Regions from separate parts of the Bacteroides sp. OM05-10AA genome, predicted to be linked through region 2. Evidence: riboswitches for the same ligand, from Rfam matches in the RefSeq annotation. Region 2 holds a riboswitch; each other region holds the start of a gene.
What was found. A riboswitch is a leader RNA that binds a small molecule or an ion and turns the genes downstream of it on or off. The one in region 2 is predicted to bind cobalamin.

Region 1: it holds a riboswitch for cobalamin, as region 2 does, so the genes downstream of both, DXB58_RS12930 (anaerobic ribonucleoside triphosphate reductase) here and DXB58_RS12340 (putative transporter) in region 2, are expected to answer to the same signal.
Region 3: it holds a riboswitch for cobalamin, as region 2 does, so the genes downstream of both, DXB58_RS18860 (ribonucleoside-diphosphate reductase subunit alpha) here and DXB58_RS12340 (putative transporter) in region 2, are expected to answer to the same signal.
Region 4: it holds a riboswitch for cobalamin, as region 2 does, so the genes downstream of both, nrdD (anaerobic ribonucleoside-triphosphate reductase) here and DXB58_RS12340 (putative transporter) in region 2, are expected to answer to the same signal.

Annotation. Positions count from the first base shown of each region.
Region 1 covers NZ_QSUR01000014.1:109,258-113,418, forward strand. The annotation lists gene DXB58_RS12915 (hypothetical protein) at 1-62, shown strand, start outside; gene DXB58_RS12920 (DUF4248 domain-containing protein) at 277-528, opposite strand; gene DXB58_RS12925 (HU family DNA-binding protein) at 779-1,291, shown strand; cobalamin riboswitch at 2,053-2,242, shown strand; gene DXB58_RS12930 (anaerobic ribonucleoside triphosphate reductase) at 2,285-4,161, shown strand, end outside.
Region 2 covers NZ_QSUR01000013.1:121,336-125,496, reverse strand. The annotation lists gene DXB58_RS12340 (putative transporter) at 100-1,785, opposite strand; cobalamin riboswitch at 1,999-2,210, opposite strand; gene DXB58_RS12335 (ABC transporter ATP-binding protein) at 2,290-3,045, opposite strand; gene DXB58_RS12330 (iron ABC transporter permease) at 3,042-4,058, opposite strand; gene DXB58_RS12325 (ABC transporter substrate-binding protein) at 4,055-4,161, opposite strand, start outside.
Region 3 covers NZ_QSUR01000026.1:58,384-62,544, forward strand. The annotation lists partial or broken gene DXB58_RS18855 (TlpA family protein disulfide reductase) at 242-1,764, opposite strand; cobalamin riboswitch at 1,937-2,140, shown strand; gene DXB58_RS18860 (ribonucleoside-diphosphate reductase subunit alpha) at 2,202-4,161, shown strand, end outside.
Region 4 covers NZ_QSUR01000003.1:237,503-241,663, forward strand. The annotation lists gene nrdD (anaerobic ribonucleoside-triphosphate reductase) at 1-2,052, opposite strand, end outside; cobalamin riboswitch at 2,182-2,403, opposite strand; gene DXB58_RS03640 (OmpA family protein) at 2,835-3,971, shown strand.

The DNA of each region.
Region 1 (4,161 bases), on a different contig from region 2:
GTTTTAAAGCGGAGGTTACAGCCGATTTGATGAAGCCGTCGGGAGAAGGTACTCCGGAATGATATAATCCTTTTCTTATATAATGGGCGGACATTTCGCTACAGATTATCTTGGATTCTTTATAACAGCAATTAGTAAGTTATAATTTGATTCGCGTGATCTGTGATGAAATGTCCGCTTTGTTTGGTTTTGCCTTGTTTGTCTTTGGTTCGTTTTTGGCTTGTTTTTGGCGTGTTTTGTCTTTGTCCGAATGATATTCCTTATAAAAGAGCCGTTTCAAGGCTCTCCTAAAAACTTGAAGAATAGCCCTACTTGTGCCGGAGTGAGCAAGATGGCTTTTTCACTATATCCGGTTTGGGCGAGTGCGGCTTGCAGTGCGGTATTCTTGGCAATCCAACTACGGAGGGTACGTCGTGCCGAGGCGGACTGTATGTGAGGCAGGTAAAGCCCGGCCAACTGGCTTTTGCTATAGGATTGTATGCGGGTACGGTTCTCTGTTTCTGTTTTTGGAGTTGTTTCTGTTTTCATATTGACTGTTTTTTAGAGGTTTATTTTGTCTGAACTCATACAAAGGTACGCCTTTTTATACCGGTTGGTTCTGTTTTGTACAGAAGCCTTTGCAGGCATGAATCGTATCAAATTGTGTTTGTCTGTTCTCTCTTGCGACGGGTTGTAACATCGTGTTTCCCTGCTTTTTTCTCTTCGTGTACTTTTGTCTTCGTAATCGGTTACAAACAGTAGTTATTTATTCATCAATCAAAAAAGAAAGGAAAATAGTATGCCATTAATTTACAAACCTTATCAGGCAACACTTGCCAACAAGGAAGGACAGAAACTTTATTATCCCCGTCTGGTGAAATTCGGGAAAATGGTCAATACGCAGAAAATGGCGGAATTGATTGCAGAAAAAGCCTCGCTGACGGCAGGTGATGTTCATAACGTGATTCGTAACCTGATGTCGGTGATGCGTGAACAGTTGCTCAACAGTCGCACGGTGCGCCTCGAAGGCTTGGGAACATTTACAATGATTGCCAAAGCAGGAGGAAAAGGAGTGGAGTTGGAGAGTAAGGTCAGCAGTTCGCAGATCACTTCATTGCGTTGTCAGTTTACCCCTGAATATACCCGTGCCGCTAACGGAAGTGCTACCCGCGCATTGACCACCGGAGTGGAGTTTGTGCACATCAAGGATGTAGCGGGTTCGTTTGTTGCCGACGATGTCATTGACAAGGACCCGGATGACGGCAACGAACCCGGTGGCGGAGGAGGCGAAGCCCCGGACCCGGCCGCTTAACCGAATTGGTTTATACCATAATTTAGGCACGGGATTACACGGATTTCGCGGTCTTTAGTGTTGTTATTGCTGCAAAGTAGCCGTGTTAATCTGTGTAATCCGTGCCTGAAAAAAAGATAGTGATTAATTAGTGACAGGTATTTAAAACGGATTATTAACCTTTAAAAGAAAACGGATGAGATTATTATTGGAAAAGTTGCTGGATATTCTTGAAGCAGTTCTGCGTTTCCGCCATCGGAGAAATGGTAAGACAGAAAAGGATTAGCCAGGTAGAGAAGAGTTAGTGTATCTGAAAAAGGTATGAAACCGAATCGTGTAAACATAATAAGACGTGTCGCCCGCACGTAGCTCGCGTAACAGGTAAAAACGTGTAGCAATCATAAAGTAGACATTAAGGTACGGAAGATGTGAAAAGTTGCCTCGTTCATTCGAGGTAGCTTTTCTTTTTTCGCATTCCGAAAATCCTTTTTCGGAAATAGGATGAAAAAGAAAAAATCAGTAGTAATTTTTAAAAGGCAGAAATATTTCTTTGATTTTGTATAGAACAAAAGAAAATAATTTCCCACTTTTGTAGCTGCAATAGGGGATATACACCCTGTGAGATGTCTGTTTTCTGGAAAAAGGATGAATGAAAACAGAAAACTTTTTGCGTTAAAATCAGAAAAAAGTTTTCCGTTTTGGAAAACTTTCTGTATCAGCGAGAAAGAAAAGTTTCCCGAAATTTAATGTTAAAAGCTAACCAAACTATTAGATAATCTTCTATCTTTGTATCCGGTTTCGGAGCTAAAAAGAGGTTTAGTCAATGAGGGAACGCTGTGTAAATCGGCGACAGTACCCGCTGCTGTAATTCTCGAAGAATCCGCACAATAGGCCACTGCATCGATGGCGGTGTGGGAAGGTGTTGCGAGGGAGGGATAAGTCAGAAGACCTGCCGGAATTTTTTAATTTTCAATTTTTAATTTTCAATTTAATAAGCTTTCGGGAGTTAAAGTTATGAACTACGCGGAAATTTGTATCATCAAACGTGATGGTAAAAGAGAAGATTTCTCTATCAGTAAGATCAAGAATGCAATCAGTAAGGCATTCAGTGCAACCGGTTTTCAGGATGAGCAGCAGTTGGTGGCTGACATCACTATGAACGTAATCAGTCAGTTTACTACTCCTACTATTACCGTAGAAGAGATTCAGGATTTAGTAGAAAAGTCGTTGATGAAAGTACGCCCGGAAGTAGCGAAGAAATACATTATTTATCGCGAATGGCGGAATACGGAGCGCGATAAGAAAACCCAGATGAAGCAAGTGATGGACGGCATCGTTGCTATCGACAAGAACGATGTCAACTTGAGCAATGCCAACATGAGCAGTCACACGCCTGCCGGACAGATGATGACGTTTGCTTCCGAAGTAACCAAAGATTATACGTATAAATACCTGTTGCCGAAACGTTTTGCCGAAGCACACCAGTTGGGAGATATTCACATTCACGACTTGGATTATTATCCGACAAAGACGACAACCTGTATCCAATATGATATGGACGACCTCTTTGAACGTGGTTTCCGCACAAAGAACGGTAGTATTCGTACCCCGCAAAGCATCCAGAGTTATGCTACTCTGGCTACCATTATCTTCCAGACCAACCAGAATGAGCAGCATGGCGGACAGGCAATTCCTGCTTTCGATTTCTTCATGGCAAAAGGTGTGGCCAAATCTTTCCGCAAGCATCTGGCATCATTCATCAATTTCTATGTCGCCATGGAAAACGGAAATCAGGCCGATGAGAAATCCATACGCACATTGATTAAAGAATATCTTCCGTCTATCAAGGCTACCGAAGCCGAACGCGAAACATTGCGCATTGCTTTGATAGCTTTACAAATCATTATAGACAAGGAACACCTTGCCCGTATCGTTGAGAAAGCTTATCAGCAGACTCGCAAAGATACCCATCAGGCCATGGAAGGATTTATCCACAACCTGAACACAATGCATTCACGCGGCGGTAATCAGGTGGTATTCAGCTCCATCAACTACGGTACGGACACTTCTGCCGAAGGTCGCATGGTGATCGAAGAATTGCTGAAAGCTACCATTGAAGGATTAGGCACAAGAGGCGAAGTACCTGTATTCCCGATTCAGATTTTCAAGGTGAAAGACGGAGTTTCTTACTCGGAGAAAGACTTTGAGAAAGCAATGAAAGCGGAAAATATCGAAGAGGCAATGACCGACCATTACGAGGCTCCCAACTTCGACTTGCTGTTGAAGGCTTGCCAGACTACGGCGAAAGCATTGTTCCCGAACTTCATGTTCCTCGACGCACCTTTCAACCAGAACGAGAAATGGAGAGCAGACGATCCGAAACGTTACGTCTACGAATTGGCGACGATGGGTTGCCGTACCCGTGTATTTGAAAATGTGGCAGGAGAAAAATCTTCTTTAGGTCGTGGCAATCTTTCATTCACTACGCTGAATATGCCGAGACTGGCGATTGAAGCCCGTATCAAGGCGGAAAACCTGATAGAGGATGAACGCAACAAGGATGCCATTGAACAGAAGGCAAAAGAAATTTTCATCGAATCCGTACATACTATGTCGGTTCTTGTAGCCGATCAGCTTTATGAACGTTATCAGTATCAGCGTACGGCCCTGGCACGTCAGTTCCCGTTCATGATGGGAAATAATGTGTGGAAAGGCGGCGGTGAGCTGAACCCGAACGAGCAGGTGGGGGATGCATTGCGCAGCGGCACGCTGGGTATCGGATTTATCGGCGGACACAATGCGATGGTGGCTCTCTACGGACAAGGTCACGGACACAACCAGAAAGCATGGGACACACTGTATGAAGCTGTGATGGAAATGAATAAAGTGGT
Region 2 (4,161 bases):
AAAAATATCCCACTGACCAATAACAAATATTCCGGCATCTGATTCTGTTTTCCCCATTTGTTAATAATCAATTGGATGGAAAAAGGATATATTAATATGTTATCCCAACGACAGAATCAATATTTGTGCCGTCAATACTCGCAGAAACATGGTGAGCGGATATACCGTAGCGTAACCAACGGCAGGTGCATCACAGGAGGTCAGGTCATTGGAGTAAGCCAATGCCGGCGGATTGGTAGTAGAACCAGCCAGAACCCCGATAAGCGTGAAATAATTCAGCTTGCAATAATACCGTCCTATCAATCCTGTAATCAGAAGTGGCAGGATGGTTATAATGACTCCGTAGCCTACCCATACATATCCTCCGCCATGAATGACTGTGTCTACAAAGCCTTCGCCTGCTCCCAAACCTACGCAGGCGAGGAAGATGGAAATACCGATTTCACGAAGCATCAGGTTGGCACTCATGGTGGTATAAGTAATCAGCTTGTATTTCGGACCGAAACGGCTAATCAGGATAGAAACGATGAGCGGACCGCCTGCCAATCCTAGTTTCACAGGTTGTGGAATTCCGGGAAATGCGAAAGGAAGACTTCCCAGAATACATCCTAAAGCGATACCTATAAAGATAGGAATCAGGTTCGGATGATTTAAGCGTTTCATGGAGTTGCCAAGTACTTTCTCTGCATGGGCAACAGCCAGTTCGGAACCTACAATGGTGACACGGTCTCCCATTTGTAACTGTAATTGTGGAGAGGCTACCAAGTCTACTCCCGAACGATTGACGCGGGTGATGTTTGCTCCGAAGTTATTTCTGATTTTGAGTTGTGAAAGCGTTTTCCCGTTCAATTCCGGTTTAGTAATCAGGATACGGCGTGAAATGAGCTCTTTGTTCAGTTGTTCCCATTCCATTTTGATTTCCTTTCCGAAGAATACAGTGATTGCTTCCACGTCAATCGGGGTAGAGATCACTAATATGATATCCCCTACATGTAGGGTTGTCTCGGAATTAACCAATTCGGTTTCTCCACCTTCGCGGTGTTTGATGCGGGAAATGACAAATTTACGGTTCAGTAACGGGCGGAGTTCTTTAATCTTGATACCGTTTACCGATTCGTTTCTCACCTCGATGGAGATAGGGCGTACAGTAAGTTCCTGAAGATGTCCCAGACCGACTTCTGCATCTTTTTCTTCTTGAGCAGTATTGATGCGCAGGAGATATTTCAAAGCAAGCAGTGAGAGGATGATACCTACTACACCCAGCGGATAACTGACAGCATATCCTAAAGCAATTTCGGGAGCGTCTATACCATTCAAATCACTGTTGGCCTGTTGTGCGGCTCCCAGTCCCGGAGTGTTGGTGACGGCTCCGGACAGAATACCTACCATTGTGGTAATCGGAGTTCCGGTGGTGAAGTGCAGGATGATAGTAATGGTTACTCCTAATACTACTACTAGCATGGCCAGCATATTCAAGGTGAAGCCACCCTTTTTGAATGCCGAAAAAAAGCCGGGCCCCACTTGCAAACCAATTGAGTAAACAAACAGAATCAATCCGAATTCTTTTAGAAAGTGGAGCAGGTGTTCGTCCAGATTCATGTTGAAATGGCCGAATACGATTCCGACAAAGAGTATCCAGGTAACTCCCAGAGATACTCCCCGCACTTTGATTTTTGCAAGGATGATTCCAAACGCTATGGTTAGTGACAGAATCAGTACGGAGTGTGCCACTCCGCCGCCCCAAAGATTGGGGTAACCTTCAAATAAATTTCTTAGAACTTCCATTGTGATTATTATATGATGATATTTAGTTTAGCTAAAAGTACCCCCGGAGAAATCACTTCTGCGGGGATACGCACACATTGAGCATGACGGTCTAATGCCGTCCTTTTGATATTTTAGCTAGAGAGAATTTATCCTCCTTCAATCATTTCCGATGTCATGACTACTCGATTCTTTTTTTACAGTCTGCCGTTTTCCTATCCCACGAGTAAAAACAACTATAAAGGTATGAATGGCAGGTCTTCTGACTGACTCCCTTCCTGATGCCTTCCCGACCTTGACTATCGATACCTGGTCAGTGGTAAAAGTAAATATCAAGAAGTTGAATGGAGTTTCACAGCAGCGGGACTGTCCGGGATTTACACCCGATTCCCTTTTAATTCAGATAGTTGATATGGCTATCTGAAACCAATTCGGGGGCAAAGATAGCGAATTTATATAGGAACCCAAATGAATGCTACCTATTTATTTTATACACAGTCTGATTCTTGTCGGATATCTGTTTGTTTATTTGATGCGTACTCTCATCTCCTGCACATCAAACGTGACGGATTCATTTCGGAAAAGTCTTTCTATATGTCCGCTGGCCACCATTTCCGGAGTAGGCAGCGTGTACATCTGCGGATTATCTATGAGCATGATGGAGTCGCAAAGCGATAAAGCGATGTCGAGGTCATGAGTGGAGAATAAGACACATTTTTTTTCTTCCTGTGCCAGTTTCTTTAAAAGCAAACAGAGCTCGTAGCGGTTAGGTAAGTCCAGGAAGGCGGTCGGCTCATCAAGCAGGATGACGGGAGTATCCTGTGCAAGAGCACGGGCAATCATGATTCGCTGACATTCGCCATCGGACATTTTATCCATTGTCTTTTCTGCATAACCGGACATACCGACTAGCTGCATAGCGTCATCCACCCGCTTTTGGTCTTCCGGTTGCAGTTGGCCGATCCAGTTGGTATAGGGAGCACGCCCTAAGGCTACTACATCTTTACAGCAGAGATTGGCGATGCGTACTTTATCGGTGGTGACAAAGCTGATATTCCGGGCTAATTTTTCCGGTTTCAATGAAGCTATGTTTTTTCCTTGCAGAGTAATTTCTCCTGATTGAGGCTTTTCCAGTCCCATCATAGCACGGAGCAGGGTGCTCTTTCCCGTTCCGTTTCGTCCCAGCAGGGCAACGAGTTGTCCGCCTGTGATTCGGGCATTTACCGTTTCCAACAGCGTGCGCTGTCCATATCCTAATGTCAGTTCTTTAAGTTCTATCATTTGAATCTACGCAAGTTTTTAGCAATTACCCATAAAATAACCGGAACACCTAGCAAGGCGGTGATGCAGTTAACCGGAAGTAGGAACTTCTTGGCGATGATGTCGCAGAGAAGCATGCTGATAAGCCCTGTCAGCATGGTGCCGGGGACCAGTATCCGGTGGTCGGCATTGTTGAATAGCAGTCGTGTGACATGCGGTACTGCCAGGCCGATAAATCCTACCGGACCACAGAAAGCGGTGACCGTTCCTGTCAGCAGTGCGGTAGAAACGAAGATGAACGTGCGTGAACGTTTTATGTTCATTCCCATCGTTCGTGCATAATTTTCACCGAGCAGTAGCAGGTTCAGCGATTTGATACAGGCTACGGAAATCAGTAAGCCGATACATAGCATCGGTATCATAATTCCCAGTTGGGTGACTGTGATATGGCTAAGAGATCCCATTGACCAGAGTGTGAACATTTTCAGTTGTTCGGCAGAACTTAGGTATTGGAGTATCTGAATGATAGCGCCTGCTACGTAGCCTATCATAACTCCCATAATCAGCACACCGAGAATGTTTTTTACTTTCCGGCTGATAATGGCTACTCCCAATAAGATTATGGCAGTTCCTATCCAGCCCGAACCTACGATACCCAGCGACTGAAGAATTGGAAACTCCGCCCATCCAAGTAATGGAGCACCTAGTATGAACAGAGCTACGCCCAGTCCTGCACCGGAACTTACTCCCAGCAGGTAAGGATCTGCCAACGGATTCTGGAATACTGTTTGCATCTGTAAACCGCTAACGGAGAGTGCTATTCCTATCAAAGCCGCTACCACTACCCGTATGAAACGGATAGAAAGGAGAATATTCCGTGTCATTTCGTCACATTCGCCTCCGGTGAGTACAGCCCATACCTTGGTGATAGGAATATATGTATCTCCCGTTGCCATGTCTATCAGTAATAACAGTATGGCAACTATACCCAGTGTAATGAATAAAAAGGGAGTACGTTTATCAGGCTGTTTCATTCCAGGTGTCTGTAATAGTAAAGTGAATCGGATACGAGTTCGGGGTGAAAGATATGAATCAGATCACGCAATACGACGTCGGGACGTACCACTGCAGATTCCC
Region 3 (4,161 bases), on a different contig from region 2:
AAAAACAGTAAATATAAAGTGTTGTATATCAACTTATTACAAAAAAAAGAATTCCGTATCGATAACCTGGAAATTTTTCTCAACATTCAAAATAGAATTTAAAACTTAAAAGGACGATTTATGCAGACTTTTTTATTACAAAGATTTAAAAAACTATGGTTAAATTAAGCTGTATCTGGAGAAATACACGCATATCCAATATAGACAGCGTATTTAATTATACAAAAGGAATATTATCCATCTACTGCTTAACAATTTCCTCAATTCTCAATAACAGGTTAGGATTACTTGGACGAGCAGCAGTGCCATAATCAATGATTTGTCCTTTTCTGTTTATCAAGATATAATATGGCAATCTATTAATTTTGAACTGTTTGGTAATCTTCTGATAATTCTCCAGTCCAATATAATCAGCAGCATAGACACATTCTATATCATGATTCTTCATCGAGTATTTATCTAAACACAATTCCCATTGCTTTTTGGTATCATTACCGCCGGAACAAATGGAATAAATAATCAAATCCTTCGTAGAATATTGGCTGCGCAACTTCTTCAAGGGTTCCATCTCTGCCAAGCAAGGCGGACAAGTTGTAGCCCAAAAATCGAAATAAATAACTTTTCCCCGGTTTTCTTCAAGTATCTTATATATGCTCTCCATATACGACATTGGAGTTAACGTATTTGAACTTTCATTGTATTTGCCATACAACAAATTATCAGAAACAGACTGTGGATTCTCCAGAACGCTTTAGTTTGCCTGTACATCTGTGCTATTTGTCCCTGCAAATGAGGTATTTTTACGATTGAGTCAAATTGCGAACGCTTCCTTGAGAGGGAAATTGTATCATTAGCTTCAAGGCTATTAGCTGTAACTTTAGTATATAGATATTGATTCAATTCATTTTCTCCTATTTCGGACATAATATCATCTATCGTTGGGTATTCTTTGTTTTTAAGAACCATTCCTGTAGGAATATAATTTTCTATCCAATCGACTATATCAAACAAGCGGGCTGATAATATTCCTTTTTTATATAATTTATTGATTTCGGGCAACAGCGTGTGATATCGTGCGAACTCTTTTCTTGTTCGATATTGACATTGGCTCGCATAAACCAGGATCGTATAATAGTAATCCTGTTTCAGTAATTCCTCCGTAAACATGACGACATCTTGCATAGGCTTGTATTTCTGCAAATATTCGGCCCTGCGTTCTAAACGTGTATTATATTCTTTCTTTAGCTCTGCTTCAAAATCCTCGACACTCAAATCATTCCTGATACCATAGTCACGCATATAATAATATCCGCTTTCTGTAAAAGCCAATATTTCCTGATTCAATTTTTCCGCATCACCTGTTATTTTAGGATGAAACATATCCTTGAAATCAATCTCTAAATGGATACTGTCACCCGGATGCACATATAAATGCTCTGCATAGTTACGAATAGAAACCTCCCGTATTTTAGCATAAACAGGAAAAGTAAAATAGAAAGAACCATCCTCTTGAATGGGAGTACGGTACTGATTTTCCATATCTCTGAAAAATGGAATAATAAGTGTCAGTTCTTTTTCTTGTGGATAAAATTCACGGTTCAAAACTTTACCTGTGATAATAATCTCTTCAGCATATTCTTCCGGAAAATCATAAACGGTTTCTGTCTGATTGGAAATATCCGGCTGAAAGTTACTTTGCACTTTTTGCCGACAACTAATAAATAATATAAATATCGGCAAAAAAACGAATAGGCAGTGTTTCATTCTCATAGGGTGTTATTTGTGTATTAATAAATACTTACTTTGCGAATATAGTCATTAAATTCAGCATTTTACATCGTATCCTGTTAAATAAACCTTTACTACACAATTAGCAGATAATGCAAAATGATATTATATAAAACGGAAACAATATTGTATTAATTACAATTTTCATTATCTTTGTTTCCGAATCGGTTCCGGATGACCTTTCGGTTGTTTTGGATTAAAAGGGAACCGGGTGTAAATCCCGGACAGTCCCGCTGCTGTGAATCTCTATAACTTTCTGATAAAGACTTTTGCCACTGGCTGTGAATTGTAGGCCGGGAAGGGATCAGGAAGGGAGTTAGTCAGAAGACCTGCCATTCATTAAAGACTGTTTCTACTCGTGGGATTAGGGATACAGTTCGAAACTATACAACAACATATTTTATAAAGTTCTCATGCAAATAACCAAAAGAAATGGGACGACGGAATCCTATAACAGGGAGAAAATTGCCGTTGCAATTAAAAAAAGCTTCGCCAGTACAGGCCAGGAAATAATAGAAGAAACCATTCAGGAAATGGTGAATGAAGTAGAACAGTTTGTACATAGTAATAGTGCAAACTGCAATGTGGAGCGCATACAGGATGAAGTGGAACGCTGCCTGATGGAGCATGGCTTTTATGCAGAAGCTAAAAACTATATTCTCTATCGCTGGCAACGCACGGAGCGCAGAAAAGCGATCAACGATATCACCACAGGGACGGGCAATCCACAAATAATGGATGTGCTAAAGGAAATACAGAAAGACTTTACCAGTAATGAATATAGTCTGACTGTGTTGGCGGAAAAGTTCTCCAGTTTCTGCAAACCGGAAATGTCGTCAGACGAACGCTTGTCGGCACTCGTCAAAGCTGCGGTAGAACTGACCACGCAGGAAGCACCGGACTGGGAGTTTATAGCCGCACGGTTACTCAACTTTCAACTGACAGAAAAGCAGGAAAAACAGGCAAGAATTTCAGATATACATTCATTCTATGAGAAATTACGTTATCTAACGAATGAAGGTTTATATGGCAGCTATATCCTGGATTCTTATTCACAACAGGAAATAGAAGAAGCTGCAGGATTTATCTGTCCGGAAAGGGATAAACTGTTTAATTATTCAGGGCTGGACCTGCTCTCCAAACGTTACCTGATCCGTACTCACTCACACGAACCTATGGAGTCTGTGCAGGAAATGTACTTGGGGATAGCTTTACATCTTGCCATGCCGGAGAAACGCGATCGGTTGCAATGGGTAAGAAAGTTCTATGACTTATTGAGCAAGCTGGAAGTAACGATGGCAACTCCTACCCTTTCCAATGCCCGTAAACCTTATCATCAACTTTCCAGTTGTTTTATTGATACGGTGCCTGACAGTTTGGAAGGCATTTACCGCAGTATAGACAATTTTGCCATGGTCAGCAAGTTTGGTGGAGGTATGGGAATGTATTTCGGGAAGGTGCGTGCTGCGGGTGGAAACATCCGAGGTTTCAAAGGTGTGGCAGGTGGAGTAATCCGATGGATGAAACTCGTGAATGATACTGCCGTAGCCGTCGATCAGTTAGGAATGCGTCAGGGGGCTGTAGCTGTATATCTGGATGTATGGCATAAAGACTTGCCGGAATTTCTTCAACTCCGTACGAATAATGGGGATGACCGCATGAAAGCTCATGATATATTTCCCTCCGTATGCTATCCGGACTTGTTCTGGCAAATGGCAAAAGAAGATTTGAATAAGCAGTGGTATTTGTTCTGTCCGAATGAGATTATGACTATCAAAGGATATTGTCTGGAAGATTATTACGGGGAAGAATGGGAAAAGAGGTATTGGGATTGCGTGAATGATCCACGTCTTTCCAGACGAACTATTAGCATCAAGGATATAGTCAGACTGGTATTGAGATCGGCTGTAGAAACAGGTACTCCTTTTACATTCAACCGGGATATAGTGAATCGTGCCAATCCGAATGCTCATCAGGGGATTATCTATTGCTCAAACCTATGCACGGAAATCGCACAGAACATGTCGGCTATTGAATCGGTTTCTACCGAAGTTCGTACTGAAGATGGTGACACGGTAGTAGTAAAGACGGTTCGCCCCGGAGATTTCGTCGTGTGCAATCTCGCCAGTCTTTCTCTCGGGCATCTACCGTTGGAGGATGAAGAATTGATGAAAGAAAAGGTAGCAACAGTGGTTCGTGCGCTTGACAATGTTATCGACCTGAACTTCTACCCTATTCCTTATGCTCAAATAACCAATCATCGTTATCGTAGTATCGGTCTTGGAGTTAGCGGTTATCACCATGCACTTGCCATACGGGGAATTCGTTGGGAAAGTGAAGAACATCTTAACTTTATAGATAAAGTGTTTGAAC
Region 4 (4,161 bases), on a different contig from region 2:
CCGTGCTTGGGAGAAATTGCTGATACGTTTCATATATCCGATGACGCGGGTCAGATAATCCACATTCTCGCTGTGACATTCGGGACATTCATGCAGATAACGTTTGTCGATATGATGGCATTTGTTACATACTGTATTCGGAATATTGAATGTGAAGTAGTTGCAACCTTCGGTAGCGGCAACACGAAGCAACTGCCGGTATTGCTCTTTGCTAAGATGCTCTTCCAGATTCATGTGCAAAGCCGAACCACCCGTCAGATGCTCGATATAACGATGCCCGTGCAGGCGGAATTTATCGACAATGTTCAGTGATTTGTCTTCTACAATATAGAAATAGCTGTTGTAACATTCGCGGTAAGTCTGGAATCCGGCTTCCTTGTCCCATTTCGCGTGTTTCACACCCACATTTTCGGCAGGAATCATTTCGCAGTTGAAAAGTACTTCTTTGGTACGATATTTCTTATTGTATTTCTCAATCATGCCGAGAATCTCCTGCACAAAAGCCTCGTATTTCGGATTGTCGTTGATGTCGATTCCCATAAATTGGGCTGCTTCCACCAGTCCGTTCACACCGATAGTCAGATATTGGCGGCTCATATTGATATAGCCTGCATCAAACAAAGGCAACATACCCTTTGCCTGCAATAATTTCAGGTTCTCATTATAGGCAAGCTGTACTTTGTGAACCAAGTCTACTACTTCTTCCAGGAAGAAAGGGTAGAGAATACCTGATTTTACAGCATGCTGTATACAACGGTTCAGATTGATGGTCAACACGCTCTTCGAACCGGTAGAGACTCCTCCGGCTCCCAATGTATAGCTAAAGCCATTGTCCTGTATTTCATTACGCAGACGGCAGCAGCTACTCAAAGAGTCGGCATTGTCACTCATATAGGTGAAGAATGAATGTCCTTCGGCATACATTTCAGCGGTGAAGTCGCCATATTCCTTATCCAGTACATCGCCGTCTTTGGTCAGGAGTGCCATTGTCTCTACAGGGAATGTCAGAACGGTGCGTGTACGCTCCTTATTAAACCATTTCATAAAACGCTTCTGCAACCAGCTAAGCGAATCCCAGTCGGGTTTGCTTCCGTCGGGGAAAACAAAGTGCTCGAAAAGGCTATTGAAATAATACTTGTCATAATAAGCCACATTCCAGAAAACTGCCTGGAAATTGCGGGCACCCGTAGGCTGGTTGATGGAATATACGATTTGCTCGAAACAGTCTGTGATGATTTTATCGATCGATCTTTGTTTCAGAGACAAGTCTGCCAGTTTATCAGGGTGTTTATAATAATCCTGCCCGTATTCCAAACCGATGAAATAGTTCATGTACATCAGGAATTCAGGAGTGGCACATGCGCCGCTTAGCATACTGGATACGATAAATACCATGTTGATAAATCCTCCGCAGAAGGATTTCAGATTGGTCGGGGCGGTAGAATTGCCTCCTACTGCTGTTGTTCCTGCTATCAGCCAGGGATACATGGTAATACTGGCACAGTAGTTCGCCAGATTGGTTTCATCATTTTTGTAGATGAAGTGATGATTCAGGAGTTCCAAATAACGGTCGGAAGCCTCTTTACCATACATATCTCTCAAACGGTCTGTCAGCAGGCGGCGGTTGAGGCGGATGAAATTGGATTTGGGCAGTTCTCCTATCAGCGTGGCGATATTCTTGTTTTCCACATTGGCGTTGGCATCGTACTTACTACCGCTGGCAGGGTTGGAAGCATCGCAATAATCCATGAGGAATTTAAGTTTGTCTCTGACTTCACGGTCTTCCAAATGTTTTTGACGATACAGCATATACGCTTTGGCCACGCTGTAATAATGTTCTGCCATCAAGGCGACTTCCACCTGGTTTTGGATTTCCTCTACGTTTGTTCCGTCACTGATACTGACACGGCTTAACACATTGGTTATCACATCTTGCGTAGCAAAACTACCTACTGATAAAAATGCCTTGGATATGGCATTTTTGATTTTGTCGAGGGAAAAAGCTTCTTTTTTCCCGTCTCTTTTGATAATGAATATCTCCGAACTAATCATACCTATATTTTAAGAATTAACAAAATAGATTTAGTGCCTACATAGTTATTCATGCACGACAATTTCTGGAGACTTGTAATAAAATGGACCTGTACGATTCGTTCTATTGCCTTTCACCCGAAAGCCTGGAATAACGGAAATTTTATCGGCAGGTCTTCTGACTTGTTTTTGTTGTGGCGCCTTCCCGATCCGTTTCATGAATCAGTGGCAAATGAATGCCATAACATTTCTCTTTTTTATGAGAGAGATAAAACTTACAGCTACGGGGATAGTTCCGGATTTTCACTGGATTCCCTTTTAATTCCGTCTGGTGATAATGCCATTTCGGAAACCGATGTTGGCGGCAAAGTTAGAAATTAAATCAAGATTCCAATTGAAAAGGAAGAAAAATATTCGCTCTTTATCAGAACGATATATAGCATTAACAACCTGATAACTTTCCGTTTATGTTCTATTCTTCGTATTTTAGTAGAGTCCGGTTTATGTATTTCCTGCCTGATGGATGAATGAAAGTGTAGAATAATGAAACAAGATGCATTATGGTCAGCGATGTTGGGATCCCTTTCTCTTCAGGGAATGAGGCGTTTGCATTGATGTTTCCATATTTTAGATTTTTCGAAAGCATAATAGATGTTAATAGGGCTTATGGCTTGCGAACTAATATTTGATACGATATGTTGTTTAAAGTGAATAACGAATTAAAAAATGAACTAGAAAGTTAGACATGAACAAACAATACATTTCTAATGATTTAGGAGATAAAACATTACATTTAAAAACTTATGAATATGAGAAAATCTATTATTTTATTAGCTTTTATATTGGGTGGCTTTACAGTAGCAAATGCCCAATCAGTTGTAGAAGGTACCAAACTTACAGATAATTGGTCTGTCGGAGTAAATGCCGGTGGAGTCACTCCCCTTACTCACAGTGCTTTCTTTAAAGGTATGCGTCCCACTTTTGGAGTGGGAGTCTCAAAGCAATTAACTCCTATCTTCGGTTTGGGATTCCAAGGGATGGGATATATCAATACCACTTCCAGTAAAACGGCTTTCGATGCTTCGGATGTCAGTGTATTGGGTAAAGTCAATTTGATGAATCTATTTGCAAGTTACACGGGCGAACCTCGTTTGTTTGAAGTGGAAGCTGTTGCCGGAATGGGTTGGTTACATTATTATGTGAATGGCGATGGCGATCAGAACTCCTGGTCTACTCGTTTGGGATTGAATTTCAATTTCAACTTGGGTGAAAGTAAAGCATGGACATTGGGAATCAAACCTGCCATTGTGTATGATATGCAAGGTACTTATCCTGAAACGAAGAGCCGTTTCAATGCTAATAACGCAGGTTTTGAGTTGACAGCCGGATTGACATATCACTTTAAGACAAGTAACGGAACACATCATTTTGCCAAAGTGAGAGTATATAATCAAGCCGAAATTGACGGACTGAACTCTTCAATCAATGCACTTCGTGCAGATGTAAACAACAAAGATGGTGAGATCAGCAATGCAAACCAACGTATCAACGGATTGCAGGAAGAACTTGAAGCATGCCGCACAAAAGTGGTTCCGGTGGAGACTGTAGTGAAAACCGCCCGTGTACCCGAATCTATCATTACTTTCAGACAAGGTAAATCGTCAGTTGACGCTTCACAACTTCCTAATGTGGAACGTGTAGCTTCTTACCTGAAGAAATATGCTGATTCTAAAGTGGTTATTAAGGGATACGCTTCTCCGGAAGGTAGTGTTGAAGTGAATGCCAGAATTGCCGCAGCACGTGCAGAAGCTGTAAAAACGATCTTGGTCAACAAATATAAAATCAGTGCATCTCGTATCACTGCTGAAGGTCAGGGTGTAGGCGATATGTTTACTGAACCGGATTGGAACCGTGTAAGTATATGTACTATTGAAGATTAAACTGATATATTACAGAAATAGAATAATGAAGGCTGCCCCAAAAGGCAGCCTTTGTTGCATATCTTGGGTTGTATTTTTTGAATACTCTGAAAGTTTAGTAAACAGATTTCTTTGTACATTACATAAAATGGTTATTTTTGCAGGTATTGTTCATGCGCGTTCTGTGTTGAGTGTGCAAATATCAACCATT